DNA from 3 places in the Thioalkalivibrio sp. ALE19 genome. Region 1 is predicted to be linked to each of the others. Evidence: riboswitches for the same ligand, from Rfam matches in the RefSeq annotation. Region 1 holds a riboswitch; each other region holds the start of a gene.
The links. Region 1 has a riboswitch for cobalamin ahead of F787_RS0112455 (hypothetical protein). Riboswitches for the same ligand answer to the same signal wherever they lie in the genome.
Positions count from the first base shown of each region.

Region 2: linked by a shared signal. The riboswitch ahead of F787_RS0107000 (TonB-dependent receptor domain-containing protein) and the one ahead of F787_RS0112455 (hypothetical protein) in region 1 are both predicted to bind cobalamin.
Region 3: linked by a shared signal. The riboswitch ahead of F787_RS0107105 (porin) and the one ahead of F787_RS0112455 (hypothetical protein) in region 1 are both predicted to bind cobalamin.

Region 1 is NZ_AUAG01000033.1:5,147-10,814, forward strand. It holds gene F787_RS0112430 (hypothetical protein) at 1-1,228, opposite strand, end outside; gene F787_RS0112435 (universal stress protein) at 1,358-1,777, shown strand; gene F787_RS0112440 (DUF3634 family protein) at 1,777-2,115, shown strand; gene F787_RS0112445 (heme-binding protein) at 2,158-2,661, opposite strand; gene F787_RS0112450 (hypothetical protein) at 2,797-3,288, opposite strand; cobalamin riboswitch at 3,785-4,039, shown strand; gene F787_RS0112455 (hypothetical protein) at 4,220-4,465, shown strand; gene F787_RS0112460 (rhodanese-like domain-containing protein) at 4,561-4,932, opposite strand; gene F787_RS0112465 (MFS transporter) at 5,038-5,668, shown strand, end outside.
Region 2 is NZ_AUAG01000014.1:155-5,822, reverse strand. It holds gene F787_RS0107000 (TonB-dependent receptor domain-containing protein) at 1-1,744, opposite strand, end outside; cobalamin riboswitch at 1,908-2,137, opposite strand; gene F787_RS0106995 (hypothetical protein) at 2,207-4,102, opposite strand; gene F787_RS0106990 (class I SAM-dependent methyltransferase) at 4,212-5,444, opposite strand.
Region 3 is NZ_AUAG01000014.1:24,557-30,224, reverse strand. It holds gene gltX (glutamate--tRNA ligase) at 1-937, opposite strand, end outside; gene F787_RS0107115 (DUF4399 domain-containing protein) at 1,106-1,525, shown strand; gene F787_RS0107110 (cytochrome-c peroxidase) at 1,623-2,624, opposite strand; cobalamin riboswitch at 2,794-3,025, shown strand; gene F787_RS0107105 (porin) at 3,152-4,267, shown strand; gene F787_RS0107100 (cytochrome c) at 4,287-4,853, shown strand; gene cobM (precorrin-4 C(11)-methyltransferase) at 5,057-5,668, opposite strand, start outside.

The DNA of each region.
Region 1 (5,668 bases):
CGTCGGACCAGTTGAAGAAGTGTTCGAACGCCGGTTCGCGGATCGGGTGCTCGGCCTCGCGCTCGGGGCTCGGACGCACCGCGTTGTAGCGGTTGCCGCGGGACGGCCGCGGGCGCAGGGCACGCAGTGCCCCGCGGAGGTCGAGCATGGCCAGCGCGGAGGATGCCGCATGCAGACGGTTCACCAGCCAGTGGCGGCGCACTTCGTCGCGGGCATCGGTCTGCAGCAGTTCCACCACACGCGAGGGCTGACTGCGCGCCGGGGGCTCCAGCATCGCGTGCAGCCACATCCAGCTGCCGGTCACCCAGTTCCATAACCCCGGCGGGCGTCGGCGCCGTCGGGTCAGACCCGCCAGGCCCAGCAGCCACAGACCCCACCAGACGACGTAGTGCCCCACCCCCACCTGGTCATCGATCCGCCGGATCAGGCGATTCTCGGTGGTGGTCTCGTCGAGGGCCGGGGTGAACGGACACAGGATGCGTTCCAGCCACTCGTCGATCCGGCGGGAGTCGAGCTCCACCGGGTCGAACAGCGACAGCAGCGCCGCCGGGGTCACTTCCATCACGTCCAGGCGGGTCAGCGCCGCGTCGGTCACCCGCGCCGCCGTCAGCATCATCAGCTGCGGGGTGTCCTGCTCCGGGTCCAGATACAGCAGCAGGACGCCCTGTCGGCGCATCACCGCGTCGCGGATCATCTGCCCCGCGCCGCTGGTGACCTCGTGGGGTTCCTGCCCGTCCCACACGGCCACCAGCATGTCCGAAAACGTCAGCGCCAGGTCATCCCGCAGGCGGTGCACCGACTCGGGCGGGCCCTCCGCACCATGGACGGGCTCGGCCCCCAGCACCACGCCACGGCGGGCATGTGCTCCCGGCTCACCGGCCGTCTCGGGGCTGGTGGACATCAGATGCAGGTCCACATCCAGACGCGCGGCCGCGGATCGCGCCAGCTCGTTGGTTCCGGTGGCACGCCCGGTGATCAGCCGCATCACCGGCGACACGTCCGCATACACCGCATCGGTACTGGCGAAACGTTCCGCGGCCGCGCCGTACAGCCGCCGCAGCACCCGCTCCAGGGTGGCCTGCAGACTGGCCCGCCGGACTTCGGCATCTCCGTGCGACAGCCAGTTGCGCTCCAGGCGCCCCCCGCGGTGCCCCCCCACCAGTACGGAGAACGCCGGGGTCAGCCGGACCTTGTACGGGTCTTCCCCGCCCCCTGTTTCCGCTGCCAACGCATATCCTCCGGGACGAAAACTGTGAAACCATATCACCGTGGCCGTCAGCCGACTGCCCCGCCCCGCCGGAATCTGCTATACGGCTGAAAGGTCGGGCGGGCCGACCGAACCGTTAAGGAAACAACCATGTTTGAACGAATCATGATCCCGGTGGATCTCGAACACACCGACAAGCTGCAGAACAGCCTCGAAATCGCGGCCAGGATGGCACGGGAGTACGACGCCACGGTGTACTACGTGACGGTTTCGGGGAGCCTGGCCAACCGAGCCGCCCGGACCCCGGAGGAAATGGCAAGGCATCTGGCGGACTTCGCCCGCGAACAGGGCGAGAAATACGGCATTCGCACCGATTCGAAGCTGATGCACAGCAACGACGTGGCGGTGGAGCTGGATGACAAGCTGGCTCAGGCGCAGAAGGAACTGGATGCCAACCTGGTGGTGATGGCCTCGCACATCCCGGGCGTGGCCGACCGGTTGCATCTGATCAGTTCGAATGCGGGTGAGCTCGCCCGGCGCCTCCCGGTTTCGGTCTTCGTGCTGCGCTGATGATGTTCATCGCCTTTGTGCTGATGATCGGCTTTCTGATCATCGCCGCCGTTCTGCTGGTATGGCAGGTGAGCATCCTGTTCAGCGTGGTGATCGAAGAAGACGGCAGCGTGCACACCACCCGCGGGGATCCGCCGCGCAATTTCCTGCACGCGGTGCGCGAGGTAGTCAGCCGCCACGGGCTGCAGGGCGGCAGGATCACCGCGGTGCGTGGCCGCGACGGCGTTCGCGTGCGCTGTTCGCGCCGTGTGCCGGAAGAGGCCCGTGCGCATCTGCAGGCCGCGGCGGAGCGGGTCAAGGTCGGCCGCCGCCGGCGCGGGCGCAAGAAGCGCCGCTGAAACCGGCCCTCCCCGGTACGGGCAGGGCCGGATAATGCACCGTCAGAGCAGATCGTCCTGGATGGCGTCGATCGCATCCATGGCGCACTGGTGGTCGACCTCGCCGCTGGGACTGCCCGACACCCCGATGCCCGCGACGATGCGCCCGTCGGAGGTGACCTGAGCGCCGCCGCCGAGGATGGTGACGTTGGGCAGGTGCTGGATGCCGTAGCTGACCTCGCCCGGGAAGGCATCATCGCGCAGCTCCAGCGTATCGGTACGGAAGCTGACCGCCGTCCAGGCCTTGCTCTGTGCAGTGCCGACGGTGTGCGGACCGGCGAACCGATCCCGCTTGAGAGCCTGAGTGGTCCCGAAGCGGTCGACCACCGCTGCGGTTACCTGTGCGTTGCGATCACGACAGGCATCCACCGCGGCCTCGACGGCCTTGGTCGCGATTTCGGGTGTCAGGCTGGGGGTGTTGAACGTGGCCGAATCGGCATGAACGGGCGCGGCGGCCAGAGTCATCAGGCCGCCGGCCAACAGTGCTGAACGAATGGATGGGGACATATCAACCTCCAGGGTTGTGTGGACTCCACCCATTCTTGTAGGTGCCGTTCGGGGATTTGGCAAGCTCCGTTTCGGGACGCCCGCCACGTTCCGGTCCGGCTCAACGGTTTCCGCAACCGGCGCGGTCGACCGCCTTCAGGCCACCCGGCCAACCCGCTCGGGCGCCGCATCATCGGCCATCACCGGCGGGTACTGGCGAGCGAGCTCGCGCGCCGCCAGGACGAAGGTGTTCACCTGCGTGGCGTGCTCGCGCAGCTTGTGCGCCAGATCCGGGTCCTCGCTGACCTCGTCCACCACCACGCCGTCCGGGCGCTCTTCCACGTGCACTTCGATGCGCCCGCGCTGCTCGAAAAGGGTGCGATACAGCGGATCACGGTCACGCAAGTGTGCGCTCTCGCGCAGCCGCCGATGCAGTTCCGGCACGTGCACCCGCAGCAGCGCGGCGAGTTCCGGATCCGTTGCCGTCGTCACCGTCCGGGTACCACCCTCGATGAACTCCAGCTCCCTCCGGATTGCGTCGTGGGACTCCAGCAGGCGCTGAAAGACCACCTGCTCACGCTCGTGCTGCTTGCGGGCTTCGGCGTCCAGGTGACCGCCGCAATCGATCATTCTCAGGTGCATCGTCATGGTCTGTCGGCCTCTTGCTGATGATCCTGCCCGGAAGAAGCAATCTCCCTGCCAACTCGTATTTCCCGCCATGACGCGGCCACATGCCGATGCCGCCGATCAGCTGACCACTCAAACTGCGAATATTGGCAGTCACTAATAAATGAAAATGCCACCTGTGACACCCGAACGCTCGCAAGTCACTGTCAAAAGGGGAAAATTATCTCCAAAAAATTTTCGAATATGGATTGATTCCAATTTGCGGCCGTGTATAATTCCCATTGTCGAGTCGACGGCAGCTCAGCGTCGGTTCGCCATGCAGGGGCCCCTGGCCCCTTCTCTCCTCCATCTCTTCTGGATTTTGCCGTCGGCTCTCGGTGCCCCCCGCACCGACCCGGCGGCCCTTTTTTAAATCCGTCCGATCGGATCCCGAAGCAAACCACATGCCAGGCACTGGCCGCCACGACCGTGGGTCACCCGGACACTGTTGGTTTGACACCACACATTAGCCATCACTAATATTCCGTCTCCCCCGGGTGCTTCGTCGCCATCCCGACGACGAGTGAAACGGGAAGTCCGGTGCGTGCCCGGCCTCGACCTGCGCACAAGTCCGGCGCTGCCCCCGCAACGGTAGGCGGGTCACGGCAGACCCTCGCGAACCACTGCGAAGAACGCGTCCGTTCAGGGCGTACTTCGCGGGAAGGTGGTCTGCCCCGGAGCCAACGGCTCCAGCCCGCAAGCCCGGAGACCGGCCCGGAGGACAACGGAGAACCGTGGGGAGCGGTATCACCGGGCGAATCGGCATCGCCGGCGACCTGCGCCTGGGCGGACTTCAAGTCTCAGGTGGAGCTGCGCTTGGGGGGGGGGGGGGCACCTGGATGGATGCGATCGATCGGGACAGCGGCGAGACCCTGACCGACACGCCGGAACTCACCATGGTGGCGAGCGCGCTGTGGACGCCCACGGAAGATTGCGCCTGCAGCTGCGCAGCCGCTACGTGGATGAGGTACGCGTGGCCGGGGACGAATGGGATCGCTCGTTCACCCTGACCAGTCTGAACGTGGAGTACGCGCCGGCGGCCTGGGAGGACGTCAGCCTGCGCGGCGGGATCGACAACCTGTTCGATGCCGACAATGAAAGTTCGCTGGCGGCGGATCCCGGCCGCTTCCTCCACGCCGGGGTCCGGTACGACTTCTAGAACATCTGGTCCGGGGACCGGGAGGGCTGCCTTTATGGGCAGTCCTTCCCACGGTTTTCATGTCGTTTCTGTCACCACATTGCTCATACGGAGGACTACCCCGGGTGCGGACTGGAACCGGACTCCGCGCAGTATTCCTGCCAGGCTGCCGATCCGCCGCGCAGCACGCGGGCGTCGATGTCCATCGCGCGCAGGCTCTCGGCCACCAGATGGGAGCGCCCGCGCCCGCCACAGAACACCACCACGGGCTGCGCCGGATCCTCCAGATGGGACTCGATGCTGGCCTCCAGCTTGGGCCGGGGGATATTCACGGCCCCCTCAATGGACGCTCCCTGCGCCTCTTCCGGCTGGCGCACGTCCACCAGCAGCAGCGGTTCGCCGGCCTCCCGCCAGCGCGCCAGCTCCGCCGGCTCCACGTGCGGCAGGGTCTGTTCCAGACGGGTGATGCGTTCTTCGAAACGGCTCATGACGATTCCTCGGGTATGGTGGAGAGGTAATTCGAGCTTGCCGGCAGGCCGCCGGAGACCGCAACCTGAGCGGTACTCGTGCGCGATACCTCCGGTGGTGCCAACATGACCGACACTTCCGACGTCCGCAGGCCGGGCTTCGTCGCCCACATGGCGACGGTCTTCATCAACGCCCTCAACGACAACTTCTTCCGCCTGGTCGTCATCTTCATCGCCCTGCGCGAGTTCGTTGCCGAGGGCGAAGGCACGTTCTACTACAGCCTGGTCGGGTTCGTGTTCCTGCTGCCGTTCGTGCTGTTCTCGCCGTGGGCCGGCTACATCGCCGACCGCTACAGCAAGAAGGCGGTGATCGTCGCCACCCGCTCGGCCGAGGCCGTGGTGCTGCTGACCGCCGCGCTCATGCTGATCATCGATTACTTCCCCGGTCTGCTGGTAACGGTGTTCCTGATGGGCCTGCAGAGCACCTTCTTCAGCCCGGTGAAGTTCGGCATCCTCCCGGAGATCGTGCGCTACGCGCAGCTGTCCCGCGCGAACGGGCACATCCAGCTGTGGACCTTCCTGGCGATCATCCTCGGCACCGCGCTGGCCGGCTTCGTGATGGAGTTCGCCGGCGAGGCGCTGTGGATCCCGGCGGTGGTGATCGTGGCGCTGTCGCTCACCGGCCTGATCACCAGCTTCTTCGTCACCCCCACCCGCGCGATCAACAACCCGGCGCCGTTCCGGCTGAACCCGTTCG
Region 2 (5,668 bases), on a different contig from region 1:
ATTCGGGGTCGAGGGCATACGCCGCACGCAGGTTCATGGTGCCGTAGCCCGAAAGCCGTTCTTCGTTGCTGGCATCGTCGTAAGTCCGGCTACGGGCGAGGATCGTACCGCCCACGGAGAAATCGCCAATTTGACGATCCAGATCGAAGCGGGCCGAGACCGGCGCCCGGCGCGCCAGCTCATTCCCCGTGTCCCGGTCCTCGGCGTCCAGCAGGGTCAGCGACACCCGCGAATTCCACGGGCCAAGGTCATGCCCACCTTCGATTTCCATTCCTTGAATCCGCGCGTTTTCGACGTTGCCTGGCTCATAGACATCACTAAACGGATTGCCATCATCACAATTCGCCACGCAGCGGTTCACAATAAGGTCATCGACCCTGGTTTCGAACACCGCCACATCCACATAGGCAAGACTGGCTGAATACCTCCCGCCCAGTTCAAATGTTCCCGATTCTTCCGGGGCAAGGTCCGGATTACCTCGGAACCACCCCTCATCGGGCCAGTAAAGGTCATTGAAGGTCGGCGCCTTGAAGGCGGTGCCATAGCTGGCGCGCAGCCGCAGAGCGTCGGTAGCCTGCATGCCCCAGGCGACCTGACCGGTGGTCTTGTCACCGAACTGCTCGTTGTCGTCGTAGCGCAGCGAGCCTTCCAGATCATGGTTGCCGAGCTCGGTGCGCACGACTGAATAGACGCCTACGTTGTAGCGCGAATCCTCATCAAAATCTTCGTTACTGTCGACCCGATCTTCGTAGGCATCCACCCCGGCGATCAGGTCGGTGCGTTCACCCAGGCGGACATCGTTACGCCAGGTCAGCTGATCCCGCCGGGTGTCGAAACGGGAGTCGGCAACCCCGTTTTCGAAATTTTCGTTTTCGTCACGGCTTTGAGCATAGGCAAGCTCCGTATCCCATTGCTCCAGGACCGGGAAACGGACTCCGGCCTGCACTGCCCCGTGAACAAAATCCGTCTCATCCGTACTGAAAGCGTCGACTTCAGTGTTACCTTCGGAATAGAGGAGATTGCCGAAGAGTTCGATCCCGTTGTCGAGGCGGTGAGCAACCTTGCCGGCCAGCGAGGTGTTGTCATAGCCGTCGGGATCGTCATCACCCATGTCATCCTGGACATTGATGCCTTCGGTGTCATACATGCTCACGGACAGGCTGTAATCGGTGCGTCCGGTGCCGCCGGCCACGCCGAGCCCGGCCTCCCAGGTGCTGAAGCTGCCGGCGCCGAGGAAGGCATTGACCCGCGGCGGCCCTTCGCGGCCCGCGCGGCTGAAGACCTGGGTCACCCCGCCGATGGCATCGGAGCCGTAGATGGAGGTGCGCGGCCCGCGCACGATCTCCACGCGGTCGATCTCCTCGGGCGGCAGGAACTGCCAGCTGGCACCGCCGGTGGTGGCCGACCCCATGCGCACGCCGTCGATCAGCATCAGGTGGTGATCGGATTCGGTGCCGCGCAGACGGACGCTCGACTGCTTGCCGAACGGACCGGCGCTGGAGACCGAGACCCCGGCGCGTCCCTCCACCAGATCGGTGAACTGGCGCGGCTGCAGGCGCTCGATCTCTTCGCGGTCGATGACGGTCACCGAGGCGAGGGCCTCGTCGACGGTCTGGCTGAGACGGGTCGCGGTGACCTGAACGGGTTCCAGGGTCGCGGAATCGGGGCTGGTACCCGGCGCTTCGTCGGCCACGGCCGGGGACACGGCTGCAACGATGGCTGCGGAAAGGATACTGCGTTTCATGTCTTCGGATCTCCCGGCGAGCCGCCCGCACGCCGCTGGTTCACGGGGATCGCGCCGGCGCGAGGGATGAAGACGAGGAACGCATTCCCGGCGGGAAACGGGTACGGGGACCCGTGGCGGGAACGGTCATCCGTCTCGCACGCCCTCCGCGTGCCGCACGACCATTCCCCGGCCGGTCTCCGGGCTGACGAGCGGGAGATTCCCGGCGGGCGGCGCCTTCCCGTGTCCATGACACAGTGGCATTCGGCCGCCAGCCTCGAGGATCCACTGCCGAAGGACTCCGGAATGGATCCGCGCTCGATCACCGTTGCGGGGGCAGCGCCGGACTCGCGCCGAAGCGGCGCTCACCGGACTTCCCGTTTAACCCGGCGGCGAAACCGCCAGGGCACCGAGGAACGGGGCGCAGGGTACATGAGGGCCCCCTGATTTTCCACCCGCGTTCTCCGGCCGACCGCACGGCGTTCAGTTCTGCCGCACCTCCTCGGCCTGGCGATAGCGGGCGCCACGACGCAGCAGGCGGCCCCATTCCTTGTCCTGGACCATCGCGTCGAATTCCGGCGAGCGCTCGGCACGCAGGGCCACCGGGTGGGACTCGTCCCCGGTGTTCTGCGCCAGCATCGCCAGGCGCTCGGGGTTGGCCCCGTAGTGGGTCTCGAGAAAGCTGCGCATGCCGTCGGTCAGCGGCAGGTGGTAGACCCGGGTCAGGCGCAGCGCGAGCCACTCCGCCGCGCGCCCGAGGTCCTGACGGACCATGCGCACCATGGCGGAGCCCAGCCCGGCCTTGGCGTCGGCGCTCATGCCCACGTACAGCCCGCCGAGATAGGCCGCGGGGCTGGAATAGATCGCCCGCTGGATACTGGGGTTGCTCAGCTCCACCAGCGGGTCGAGCAGCAGCGCCAGCTGGATGCCGATACGCTTGGCGGTATCGCCGTCCAGCGGCTTCTTGCCGAAGAAGATGAAATCGCCCTCGCGCCGGATCTGCAGCTCCTCGAGATATTCGCACAGACCGTCGGCCAGCCGGATCTTCTGATCATCGTCCAGTTCGATCAGCTCCTCCGACACCCGGATCCGCCGGGCCGAACGCTTCTGCCAACGCTGAGCACCCTTGCGGTCCCGTTCGCGCCGGCGCAGGTTTTCCCAGCGTTCCACCGCATTGGCGTAACGGCTCTGCGCCTGCATCAGGCGGTCCCGGGCTTCACGCAGTTCTTCCACCTGCGACATCGCGGCACCGAGGATACGGCCGTCGGGGCTCTTCACGTCCGGCTCCGCCTCCAGCATGGTCCGCAGGCCGGCCAGCACCTGCTGTCCCATGACCGGCAGGGGTTCGCGCAGATGCTGCTGGGTGATGCCACTGGTCTCGCTCTGCGCCAGCAGCATCCCCAGCGAGCGGAGACGGCTGATCACCCCGGCCTGGGCCACGCGGAAGCGGTTGCTCTGGTATTCCAGCCGGTCCAGCGCCCGGCCCAGCTGCCAGGGCCCCGACCATTCGAAACTCAGGCGCTTGATCTGGCGCCCGTTGACCAGCTCGAAGGCGAGCACGAAGATCGCCTGGACATCATCCAGGGTGCAGCGCGTAAGGTCATCCGCATCCGCCGCGGAGAACAGGCGTTCGAGAAACTGGTCGATGCGGCGCACGCCGTCCTCGCGCGTCGGCGCGACCCCGCGCAGGCGGTCACGCAGCAGCTCGGCGAGATCCGAATCCTCGGCGTGCAGCCGCTCCAGCGCGGCCATGCGCGCGTCGGCGGTGGCCTCCACCAGGTCCGCGACCCGCGCATGCAGCCCCAGACGCCGATAGATCTCGATCTGCTCGGCGGTAGAGGCCAGCGTCGGGTCGCCGGTCATTTCGCGCACCGCGACCGCCACCGCCTCCGGGGAGACCTCCACCTCGTGCAGCAGCACCGCCGCCGACTGGCGCCGCCGCATGTCCGGCGTCATCTCGCCCATGGCCAGGTCACGGGTCGCGAACAGCAGATCCGGCAGCAGATCGATGGTATTGCGCAGCTGGACCTGCGAGCGCTCCTGACGCCGCCCGCGGGTCGCATCGGCGACAAAGCGCGCGATCAGGCCGATCACCCCGAACAGCAGGGTGTAGACCGCGAAGAAGACGAAGTTCTGGGTGGGAGCCGCATGGCCGAACCCGAGGAAATAGCCGCCCTGCATCGCGAGGAAGGTCACGGGGCCGGCCGCCCACAAAAGCTGCAGCAGGTTCAGCGACCACGGGACTTTGCGGGCACTGGTCGCCACTTCGGTGATGCGGCTGCGTCCCGCAGCCTCGATCAGGACCTGGTCCTGATTCGACTCCTGCGTTTCGGGGGCCCCCGATGCCTCGGACTTGCGTTGACGAAAAAGGCGGAACACCCCTACTCCCCGAACACCGGAATCCCCGGTCAGTGTAAAGCTCGAATGCCCCGCACGTCGCCGTCAGAACGGCGGGGACCCACACTGGACCCGTGCCGGAGGCCGGGGTTCACCGCGCGGAAGAAATCAGCTCGTCCGCCGGCGGCACCGAACGCACCCCGGGGTCTTCGCGCCCGCAGAGATAGTCGCGGGTGAGCGGAACGGCATCCTGCCGACGCGCCATCTGGATATGGAACACCACCTGCTTCCACCAGCGGAAAGTGCCCTCGCAGCTGGCCAGATAGAACTCCCACATGCGGCAGAAGCGCTCGTCGAAACTGGCCGCCGCCTCTTCACGGACTGCCTGAAAGCGCCGGTACCATTCGGCCAGGGTTTCGGCATAGTGCAGCCGCCAGAATTCGATGTCGGTGGTGTACAGCGGCGTGGGCTCCAGCGCTTCCATCACCTCGGACAGGGCGGGGGTGTAACCGCCGGGGAAGATGTATTTCTTCAGCCAGGGGTTGGCCGTGCCCGGTGGCTCCTGGCGACCGATGGTGTGCAGCACCGCGATCCCGTCGGGCTTGAGCAGGTCGTTGACCCGCTGGAAAAAGGTGCCGTAGTTCGGCTGCCCCACGTGTTCGAACATGCCGACACTGACGATCCGGTCGTACTGATCGTCGTGCTCGCGATAGTCCTGGTACAGGAAGCGCACCTTGTCCTCCAGACCCCGGCGCTTCGCTTCGTCCTGCGCTACCCGCAGCTGCTCGCGCGACAGGGTGATGCCATCGACCCGGACATCCGCGTGCTCGGCCAGATACATCGCCAGCCCGCCCCAGCCGCAGCCGATGTCCAGCACGCGCATGCCCGGCTCCAGGCACAGTTTCTGGCGCAGGACCTCGCACTTGGCCTGCTGCGCCTCCTCCAGCGTCATCCCCGGCTCGGCGAAATAGGCGCAGCTGTAGAACATCCCCTCGTCCAGGAACCGCCGGAACAGCCATTCGTCCACGTCGTAATGGTGAGAGATGTTCTTGTAGCTGCGCGCCACCCGGTTGCCCTGCTCCACGAGGGCGCGCAGCGAACGCGTCAGGAAACCGACCCGCTTCTGGAACATCGGCGCAAAATTGCGCATGGTCATATCAAGAAAGGCCCGCAGCCCTTCCTGACCGGGCGACCACAGCCCCTCCATGTAGGTCTCGCCCAGCTCGAACCCGGGATCCCGCGCAATGCGCTTCAGGGCCCCGGCATCATGCAGCTGCATGACCACTTCCGGCTCGCCGCTGCCAAAACGCTGCTCGGTGCCATCCGGGTGACGCAGGGTCAGCGTCCCGTAGCGAACATGCTGTTCCAGCATCCGTTCAATCATTACTGAGTGCCCCCGATTCCCTGAAATCCGGCACGATTCCGTGTCCGGCTATTTTTATACTGAGTCTAACTCTCACCTCCGGGCCCGTCCAGTGGAGCCGGTCCGCACACCATCCGTTGTACCAACGCATCAAGCCCAGGGAAACACTGATCAATGTACACGCTCGCGCTCGAGTCGCTTTTGCGTGCGAACAAGGCGCGGCAACCGCCGTGCAGCATTCTGCA
Region 3 (5,668 bases), on a different contig from region 1:
GGGTCTTGATGTAGTGCTGATTCAGCCACAGCAGCTTGTCGGGGTTGATGGCCGAGGCGGACTGATTGACGTCCTCGATATCGAACAGGCGCACCAGCTCGTCCAGCGAGAAGATCTCCTGGTCCCCGTGGGCCCAGCCCAGCCGCACCAGATAGTTCAGCAGCGCCTCGGGCAGGTAGCCCTCCTCGCGGAACTGCATCACCGACACCGCCCCGTGGCGCTTGGACAGCTTCGCGCCGTCCGGGCCCATGATCATCGGCAGATGGCCGTAACGCGGCGGTTCCACACCCAGGGCCTTGAGGATGTTGATCTGGCGCGGGGTGTTGTTGAGATGGTCATCGCCACGCACCACATGGCTGATGCCCATGTCCATGTCGTCCACCACCACCGTGAGGTTGTAGGTCGGCGAACCGTCGGAGCGGGCGATGATCAGGTCATCCAGTTCGCTGTTCTGGAACGCCACCTTGCCGCGCACCATGTCATCAACGATGGTGGCGCCCTCGTCCGGGGTGCGGAAACGGATCACCGGATCCACGCCCTCGCGCGGCTCGGTTCGGGCGCGACAGCGGCCGTCGTAGCGCGGCTTCTCCTTGCGCGCCTTCTGCTCCTCGCGCATCACATCCAGCTCTTCCTTCGTGCAATAGCAGCGATAGGCGTGGCCGGAGGCCAGCAGCTGATCGATGACTTCGCGATACCGGTCGAAATGGTCGGTCTGGTAGAACGGACCCTTGTCGTAGGTCAGGCCCAGCCAGTTCATGCCCTCCAGGATGGCATTCACCGACTCGGCGGTACTGCGCTCGAGATCGGTGTCCTCGATACGCAGTACGAACTCGCCACCATGGTGGCGGGCATACAGCCAGGAAAACAACGCGGTGCGGGCACCGCCGATGTGCAGGTAGCCGGTCGGACTGGGGGCAAAACGGGTACGAAAGGCCATGCGCGAACACTCGCTTCCGGTAGTCAACAGGGCCACACAGGGTAGCAGACGACCGCGCCCTTGACCCCGCCCCGGACCGTCTACACTTCCTTCAGGGACCCCGAGACCCGGTCCCTGCGCCCTTCACCCGGAAAAGGAGATTCTCCGATGATCAGAAACCGGATCTTCATGGCCTCGTCCGTGGCCCTTGCCGCCGCGCTTGTCCTGCCCGTATCGGCGCTCGCCGATCGCCCGGCACCCGCCGAGGGGACCGAGGTCTACTTCATCAGCCCGCAGGATGGTGACACCGTCGAGGGCCCGGTACATGTACGCATGGGACTGCGCGGCATGGGGATAGCCCCGGCCGGCGTCGACGCCGACAACACCGGGCACCACCACCTGCTCGTAAACAAGCCTCTGGACGAAGTGGACCTGGATGCCTCCCTGCCCTTCACGGACCACAAACACCACTTCGGAGGTGGTCAGACCGAAGGTGAGGTAGAACTGGAGCCCGGCACCCATACCCTGCAGCTGCTTTTCATGGACTATCGCCACATCAGCTTCGATCCGCCGGTGGTTTCCGAAAAAATCACCATCACGGTGGAATAGCGGCACCCATCAAAAAGGCCCCCTCCAGGACATGGAGGGGGCCTCGAAAGCCTCAACGAAGGGGGCATCAGCGTTCAGCCGCCGAGCCCCCGATGGATCACGGCAGGGCCGGGATGGTGACGTCCGGCATCTCGCCGGTCAGGGCGTGCATGAACGCCTCGATGTCTTCCAGCTCGTCTTCCGTGAAGTCGGTGTCCAGCATCTCCTGACCCATGATTTCAATGGCTTCCTTCAGGGTCTCGGTCTCGCCATTGTTCATGTAGGGGTAGGTCAGGGCCACGTTGCGCAGCGTCGGGGTCTTGAAGGCGTACTTGTCGCGTTCCTCCCCGGTCACCAGATAGCGCCCCTTGTCCTCGGAACCCGGCACCTGGATCTGGTGGAAATTCGAGTCCGTCAGCGCCGGGCCGCGATGGCAGGCCACGCAGCCGTTATCCGCGAACAGGGCCATGCCGCGCTTCTGCTGCTCGCTCATCGCGTCCTCGTCACCCACCAGCCAGCGGTCCAGATCGGAGTTCGGCGTATTCAGGGTACGCTGGAACGAGGCCAGGGCCTTGGCCACGTGATCGGTGTTCACGACGTTGTCGCCGTCATAATCCGGGTACGCCGCATCGAACATCTCGATGTACTCGGGGAAGTCCTCCAGGCGCGCGATCGCCTCTTCCAGCGGCATGGCCATCTCCACCGCATCCTGGATCGGACCCAGGGCCTGACCTTCCAGGTCATCCTCGCGGCCATCCCAGAACTGGGCCTCGAAGAACCCGGAGTTCAGCACCGTCGGACTGTTGCGTTCGCCCACCTGGCCGGCATGCCCAACGGCACGCGGGATGCGATCGGCCCAGCCCAGCGCGGGGTTGTGGCAGGTGGCGCAGGAGATCACGCCCGAGCTGGAGATGCGCGGCTCGAAGAACAGGAACTTGCCCAGCTCCACCTTCTCGTCGGTCAGGGAATTGTCGGCCGGGATCGGCGGCAGGGCCGGCAGCGGCTCGAACATGTCGCGGTATTGATCGTAATCGCCGGCGAACGTCGGGGCGGAGAGGCCCAGTGCCACGGCCGTACAGGCCGAGACGAGCAGCCCCCGGAAAATGCGCTTCTTCTGCATGGTTCGCTCCTTTTTATTGGTCTGGATGCGGCCCGGCTGCAAACCGTCACCACATGGACTCAGTCTAAAAGAAACATCCCCCGTCACAGGCCGGCCGGCGGTGTAATCCTGCATAACCTTGATACAGATCAACCCGGCTCCGCCCTTGCCCGCGTGACGGGACGCGGTTACAGTCCGCCCGCCTTCAGGTGCCCCGGCCCACGACGCCGGGGATAATCGGGAAGCCGGTGCGTGAATCGACGTTCGCAATGCCGGCACTGCCCCCGCAACGGTAGGCGAAGACAGGCGGATCCAGTGCCACTGCGGCGCATCCACGGGATGCCCGCGGGAAGGCGATCCGCCCGGGATGTCCTGCATCCCCTTCGCGAGTCCGGAGACCGGCCTGGAGGAAACCCGACGCCGCGGCGGGCGGCCGAGCGGGACGGGGCCGGTGTGTCCGCCCCCTTCCCCCCTGCTCCCTTGCCCGACTGCCGGCGTCGTTTCATCCACGGCGTGCGGGGTCGCACGTCCAGGGGAGCAACACAACAATGAAAAGCACCCAACCTCAGCCGGGGCGGCCTGCCGTCCCGGCCCTGGCCACCCTGTGCCTGGTGACGGCCGCGGGCATTGCGCCGGCGCAGGCCGGTTTCGAAATCGGCGACGCGGAAGACGGCCTGCAGGTCACCCTGGAGCCGCTGATCCAGGGCCGCTACAGCTACGAGTATGATCCGGACGGCTCCAGCAGCGAGTTCGATTTCCGCCGCGCCTGGCTGGACACCTCGGGCACCCTGTTCCACCCAGAACTGAGCTTTCGCCTGCAGTCGGATTTCAGCAGCGGCGAGCTGTCCATGCGTGACGTCTGGCTGGAGTACGGCCCGGGCGAACACCTGGGCCTGCGGGTGGGCCAGTTCACCGTGCCCTTCGGTCTGGCGCGGGACATCGGCGGCCCCAACCGCCTGTTCACCGAACTGAGCATCGCCGGCAACCAGTTCGAGATCCCGGCCGGACGCGATACCGGGCTCGCCCTGCTGGGTGGCGCGGGCGACGACCGCGCCTGGGCGGTCGGGATATTCGATGGCCGCGGCCGTCTCGATCAGCGCGACGACCGGCCCTCCACCTCCGGGCACCTGTTCAGCGCCCGCGTCGCCTGGGCTCCGGTGGGATCGGTCCCGCGCGACAACACCACGGTGGGCCGGGCCGTGGAGCGAACCGTAGCCCTGGGCGCCGGCCTGCAGGCCGCCAGCCGCAACCACCTGCGCGACTGGAGCCGCGGGCAGGAAGACACGGTGGACCGGCAGCGCGCCGACTGGGTCACCGCCACCGCCGACGCGGTGGTCAAGTTCGGCCATACCTCGCTGTCGCTGGCGGCCTTCCGCCGCGATGTATCCCCCGACCGCACCGCGAGCTACCACGACCTGGGGGCCGAGCTGGAACTGGCGCAGGCGCTGCCGCTGGAGGGCCTCGAGCTCGCCGCCCGCCACGCGGTACTGCGCCACGACGCCGGCGACGACCTGGACGGGGACGAGCGCTGGCAGCGCGAATGGGGCGCCGGCCTCAACTGGTACCACCGGGGGCAGCGGCAGAAGACCCAGCTCATGTGGCTGGACCGCGACACCGACACCTCGAACTGGCAGCTGCACCTGCAGCACCAGTTCCGCTTCTGAACAAACAGGGAGAATCGCCATGAAACGGATGCCATCCACGCGCCGGCCGCTGACGGCCGGCCTGTCGCTGGCCCTGCTGCTCGCAGCGACCGGTACCGCCGGCGCGGAAGACGAGATCAGCGTGCCGATGCCGGGCCCCTGGGGCGAAGACTACGCGGAGACCCTGGACGATCCGGCCGGTGTGGACGCCACCGAGGCCTTCCAACGCTTTCGGCAGCAGAGCATGCAGGGGACCTCGGCCACCTACCGCAGCATCGAGCAGATCCTGCGCTACGACGCACCGTTCGCCGAACGTCTGCCCGAGCTGGCCGACGAACTCGCGAGCGGGGCCGACGACATCGACACCTGGTTCGCCCGCGAGACACCGGCGCCCGACGGCGAACCCGGGGCCCTGCCCGCGGCCTGGGAGGACCCGGTGTTCGCCGAGTACAAGGCGGCCTACCGCGAGGCGACCACCGAGCTGCAGCGCAAGGTGGAGTCGGCCAACGACCTGGAGGACGAGGACTTTAAGCTACGCGCCACCGAGGCCCTGAACGGCGTGCGCCACCAGTGCCTCGCCTGCCACGACAACTTCCGCCGCCGCTGAACCACGCGGGAAAACGCGGAAACCGGGGCCGCCGCCCGGCGGTCCCTTTCCGTTATCCTGACCAGGAGCGCCCCGCCTTCGCCTGCAAGCAGGCTCCTACAAGTTCGCGACGATGTAGGAGCCTGCTTGCAGGCGAAAAGGCCCGTGCCCCACAACTTCCACCGGAGTCATTCCTGCCTGCGGAAGATCGGCGGCACCGCCGCTCAGTCCCCGTCCATGCCGCGGTAACGGCGCACATGCGCCGGGTCGTACAGCGCACTGTCGCGGAAATCGCCCGGGTCCAGCGCCGGGCCCACCAGGATCAGCGCCGAGCGCCGCGTGGTCAGGGCCTGCGCCCGTTCCGCGATATTTCCCAGCGAACCGCGCACCACGGTCTCGTCCGGCCAGCTGGCGCGAAACACGACCGCCACCGGGCAGTCGCAGCCATAGTGCGGCCGCAGGTCCTCGACCACGGTCTCGATATTGTGTAGCGACAGGTGGATCGCGAGGGTCGCCCCGGTGGCGGCAAAGCTCGCCAGCCGTTCGCGCTCCGGCATGGAGGACGCCCGTCCCGGCGTGCGCGTCAGCACCACCGACTGCGCCACCTCCGGCACCGTCAGTTCCCGCCCCAGGGTCGCGGCGGCGGCGGAGAATGCCGGCACGCCGGGCGTGATGCTGTACTCGATCCCGGCCGCCTCCAGCCGACGGATCTGCTCGCCCAGCGCGCTGTAGACCGAAAGATCGCCGGAGTGCAGGCGCGCCACGTCCTGGCCCGCCGCGTGGGCCCGTTCGATCTCCTCCATGATCGCGTCCAGCGTCAGTGGCGCGGTGTTGAC